Regions from separate parts of the Paucilactobacillus salsurae genome, predicted to be linked through region 2. Evidence: a T-box and tRNA genes for the amino acid it is inferred to sense, from the RefSeq annotation. Region 2 holds a T-box; the other holds one or more tRNA genes.

Region 1 (2,465 bases), on a different contig from region 2:
TCAACATTGATATTTGGCAAGGCCCGTAAAATTGGTAAATTATATCCAGCCAATTCTTCTAGTCTTGATAAATTCAAACCACCAACAATTGAAATTAGTGTTTTGGTTTGTGGTTCTAAATGATCAGCCACTTCACCAAGTACTTCTTTAACTTTATCTGGTGTCACGGCTAAAATAATGAAATCTGATTGATCAACCAATTGTTGATTGGACGCCATTGCTGTTAATTGATATTGTTTGGCAAAATTTTCATAATTTTGTGCGTGTGCACTGTGCACTAAAATATTTTCGGCTGCTACCCTGTCGGTATTTAATAGTCCTTTGATAATGGCTTTGGCCATTGCACCAACACCGATAAATCCAATTTTCATCATTGATCATTCCTTCGCAGTTTAATATCTCTTATTTTACCATGCATTCGCTGCTTGTGTGTATTTTGATGATATAAAACTATGACAAATGAATTCAGCACAAAAACATTTCTATTATGTTTGCCCTTTTGTCACAAAAACATTGCAGAAAGTACAATACCAGATAATTTAAAATTTAAAAATTCGAATTATATTAACTAAAAACGCACTCTTCAAAATTTAGAAAAGTACGTTCAGCAACTTCACCACGGGTATCTATTTAATTATGTGGTTAAATTAAATATTAATTTAAAAAAAACGATTCCATGGACAGCCTAGTTATTCGCAAATAGTATAAACTGTAAAAAAAAAAAAGAATCGCTACAATTCTTTGATAACAAAGAGATTAGCGATTCCGCAAAGCATATAAAACCTCAAAATTGGGCTAGCTGGGATCGAACCAGCGCATGACGGGATCAAAACCCGTTGCCTTACCGCTTGGCTATAGCCCAAAAATAAAAAATGGAGGGGAGTGGATTCGAACCACCGAACCCGAAGGAGTGGATTTACAGTCCACCGCGTTTAGCCAGACTTCGCTACCCCTCCGAAATAATCAACTATTATATGATACCGAATCTGTTGAGAAAGTGCAAGAGGATTTTTGAATTTTCTCTCAATTTAACGTGATTATTTGCAAGCGACTTTTCCACTGTTCAATAAAGGTTTGTTTTTGCCACTCATTTACGTGTTGACGATGATAGCCCACTGCTTGATCATAGTACCAACTTTCATTAATTAACTGCGGCTCTGGGTGAATGTGTAGGTGACCAAACAAGACCTTTTGTACGTGATACCGATCAATGAGCTCCTGCATTTTCCGACTACCCAGCATGGCATTAGCCATATTCCACATTCTTTCATCCGGTTTGTCGATAATATAGTTCTGCGTCGGCACAAAATGTGTCATCAACATCATCTTTTTTTGTGCTTGCTGTGCTTGTTGAAATTGCGATTCTACTTGATGCAAAACAATGGCCATTCGCTGTTGATCATCCATTGGCTGTTTAATCATTCTATCCACCCAAAAAGCGTGTTTCCAAGTTTCTATTTGTGCAATGGTCGTTTGGCTCATATCGGCGAAGGAATAATCATACCAACCGTTATTGCCAATAATTCGCCATTGTGTACCAGGCACATCAACATAACGGTTATTCAAATAGTGTTGATCACTTAAATGTTCTAATTCATCATATGAAATACCTTTCAACATATCATGATTACCAGCAATATAATAAACCTTGGTTTTAGGCGACAATTGGGCCGCTAATTTTTCGACATAGTTAAATGTTTGCTGAAAATCATTAAATAGGTCACCAGCAATTAGGTAATAATCAATCTCTTTTTCGGCCAAAATGACAGCTTGTCTTTTTAATAGGTCATCACTGTTTAGTTTGTTAATGTCAAAGTGATTATCACTTGTCATTGCCACTTTTACCATTACTCTGCCTCCGCGTGCTTTCTTCGTTTAAAAGATACCATAAAAAAACAGGTGGTCACAACTGTGACTACCTGTTGATGTAAAACTATTTTTTAATCGACACCATCCATTAAACGGTGAATTGGTTTTACTAAGAATACTAATAAAATACCAAATGCGACACTCACTAATCCAACAATCAAGAAGTAAGCAACTTCAGTGTTAGCTGAATAGAGTTTAACGATTTGAGCGTTGACAGCTTGACCAGCAGCATCAGCTAGGAACCACATACTCATCATTTGTGATTGGAAAGCTTTTGGTGCTAGCTTGGTTGTAACTGAGAGGCCAATTGGTGAAATCAACATTTCGGCAATTTCAACGATAAACCATGAGCCGATTAACCACCATGGGCTGACACGACCACTGGTTGTGCCATTAATAATTCCTGGTAATGCCATAAAGACGTATGATAAACCAGCAAATACAAGTCCAGCAGCAAACTTACCTGGAGCACTTGGTTGGTTTGTCCACTTACTCCATAACATAACAAACACAGGAGTTAAAATCATAATGAATAGTGGATTTAATGTTTGGAAATTAGCAGCAGCAAAGTGCCATCCGCCAATGTGCAAGATTGT
Region 2 (2,465 bases):
ACGGACAATTGCGGTAACGTCATGGCCACGACTTGTTGCTTCTTTAAAAAACTGTTGTCCAGTCATACCGGTTGCACCTAAAATACCAATTTTCATGATGATTACTTCCTTTCGTGTTCTTTGAAATAGTTCTCAACATTCTTATAAGGAATAACCCAAATCAGGGTAACTAAAAAACAGCCAATCAAACCAAACGGTGGAAACATCAAAGTGATTAAAAAGGTTAAACATGACCAACCAAACGTAAAGGTGTCTTTTTTGCCTAATGCACCAGCAATTTTAGGATTGCTTTTGACAATGCAGTAGCGCAAAATCATCCAAGAAAAGCTGTAAAGCATATATAAGGAGACATACAGCAGTTCCGCAAATTCAGATCCCCAATGTTTATCCACAGTAGCTGTGACAAACGGAAATAATGAGACCCAAAATAATAAGTTCGTATTGGCCCATAAAATGCCACCAGTGATTTTTTCAGTAACTTGAAACATGTGGTGATGGTTGTTCCAAGTCACGGCTAAAATAAAAAAGCTAAATAAATACGATAGAAGTTGTGTACGAATATCCCACAAGCCTTTTAATGAAAGATCAGATAATGGCTGTAGTTCTAAAACTAAAATGGTCATGATAATGGCAATTACCGCATCGGTAAATGCCTCCAAGCGCCCTTTTGACATAAGAATCTCCTTTATATAGAACAAACGTTATGTTTATTATATTTTTTTTGCTGTTCAAAGTGCAAATTTTTTGTGTTTTGCCGAAATTTAATTAATTTTATTTTTGCCTATAAGGTGATAGGTAGACGTATACTTAAAGGCCTGAACTAAATTTGAAATTAATGATGTTTAATAATCTCTTAGTCTTTTAATAACAGGATTAATGGCAACTTAACAAGTGCATAGTGACAACGATTGAATTGAGAATTAAAAATTTGATGAATAGCATTAGTTTATAGTAAAATTGATGAGAATCATTATTTAATGCTAATTTATTCACAGAATATTCACACCTTAGTTTTAATATGCTAAGTATAGAAAGCGCATACAGAAAAACGAGGTGACTAAACATGTGGTTAGAAACAGAATACAATTATCATCGCTTCAACGTAACTTGTGGTACATGTCCAATGGTCGAAAATGGATTCTGCGGACAAGTGATCAAAGAATACGTCAACACATATTTAATCGAACTAGATATGAGAACCATTAATCCACTCGATCGAAAGTCGCTGATGCAAATTAAAGATTTTAATGGTCGAGTGGTTATTGCTAAGAAATACGTCCACGCAGTTGGCCAGATTGAGAAAGTCGAAGAAGTCGCGCAATAAACGATAAATCAAATTGACTTTTGACATCAAGCAGGCTAAAATCAATTCATAATAAAAGTGATGAAATAATATAGTAGAAATTGGTGTGGACATTCAGAAAAATCAGCGGGGCTGTAAGCTGATTCAAGACTAATTTTGAATTACAATTATGGAGCTTTAAATAATCGGATCGTTGCGTTATAAACGGAGAGTGAAAAACAATTGTTTTTAATTCAAGGTGGTAACGCGGAAATTTCGTCCCTGACTTCAAGTTGAAGTCGGGGATTTTTTATTGGTCCGTAATCTAGGAGGAAGTTATGAATATTATTGACGAACTGAAGTGGCGGGGTGCGTTGAATCAAACGACAGACGAACAACAGTTAAAGGAATTGACAACGGAAAAAAAGATTGGCTTATACTGTGGAGTTGATCCAACGGGTGATTCATTGCATATTGGTCATTTAATTCCATTCATGATGTTAAAACGATTCCAGCTACAAGGACATCATCCAGTAATCGTCATCGGTGGAGGAACTGGAGCAATTGGGGATCCATCTGGTAAAAATTCTGAACGTGTTTTACAAACAATGGAACAAGTTCAACACAATAAAGCGTCTTTAACAGCGCAAATGGAAAAATTATTTGGAACAGATAACTTTACGATCGTTGATAACTTTGACTGGTTATCCAAACTATCATTGTTAGATTTTTTGCGCGACTACGGTAAGTTATTTAATGTCAATACAATGTTGAATAAAGAAGTGGTTTCAAGTCGTTTGGAAGTCGGAATTTCATTTACTGAATTCACATATCAAATTTTACAATCAATCGATTTCCTTCATCTCTATCAACATGAAGATGTTCAATTGCAAATTGGTGGTGCTGATCAATGGGGTAACATTACTGCCGGAATTGATTTGATTCATAAAATAGAAGGTTCAGAAGCAGTTGCTCATGCATTGACGATCCCGTTGATGCTAAAAGCAGATGGAACCAAATTTGGTAAGACAGCTGGTGGTGCAGTTTGGCTGGATCCAGAAAAAACAACCCCTTACGAATTTTACCAATTCTGGTTAAACCAGGATGATCGCGATGTTGTGAAATATTTAAAGTACTTCACTTTTCTAGATGAACAAGAAATTGATGATCTTGCTAAATTAGT

What was found. The T-box of region 2 lies ahead of tyrS (tyrosine--tRNA ligase). A T-box ahead of a tRNA ligase gene usually reads a tRNA of that ligase, here a tRNA-Tyr.
Region 1: it encodes a tRNA-Tyr, which carries the amino acid that the T-box ahead of tyrS (tyrosine--tRNA ligase) is inferred to sense. The anticodon was not compared.

Annotation. Positions count from the first base shown of each region.
Region 1 covers NZ_BAAHWX010000008.1:8,147-10,611, reverse strand. Annotated here, with positions in the region: gene proC (pyrroline-5-carboxylate reductase) at 1-371, opposite strand, end outside; tRNA gene ACYVQZ_RS07285 (tRNA-Gln) at 791-862, opposite strand; tRNA gene ACYVQZ_RS07280 (tRNA-Tyr) at 874-956, opposite strand; gene ACYVQZ_RS07275 (metallophosphoesterase) at 1,024-1,848, opposite strand; gene ACYVQZ_RS07270 (peptide MFS transporter) at 1,941-2,465, opposite strand, start outside.
Region 2 covers NZ_BAAHWX010000009.1:54,103-56,567, forward strand. Annotated here, with positions in the region: gene ACYVQZ_RS07835 (NAD(P)-dependent oxidoreductase) at 1-96, opposite strand, end outside; gene ACYVQZ_RS07840 (TMEM175 family protein) at 102-674, opposite strand; gene ACYVQZ_RS07845 (hypothetical protein) at 1,064-1,324, shown strand; T-box leader at 1,376-1,569, shown strand; gene tyrS (tyrosine--tRNA ligase) at 1,621-2,465, shown strand, end outside.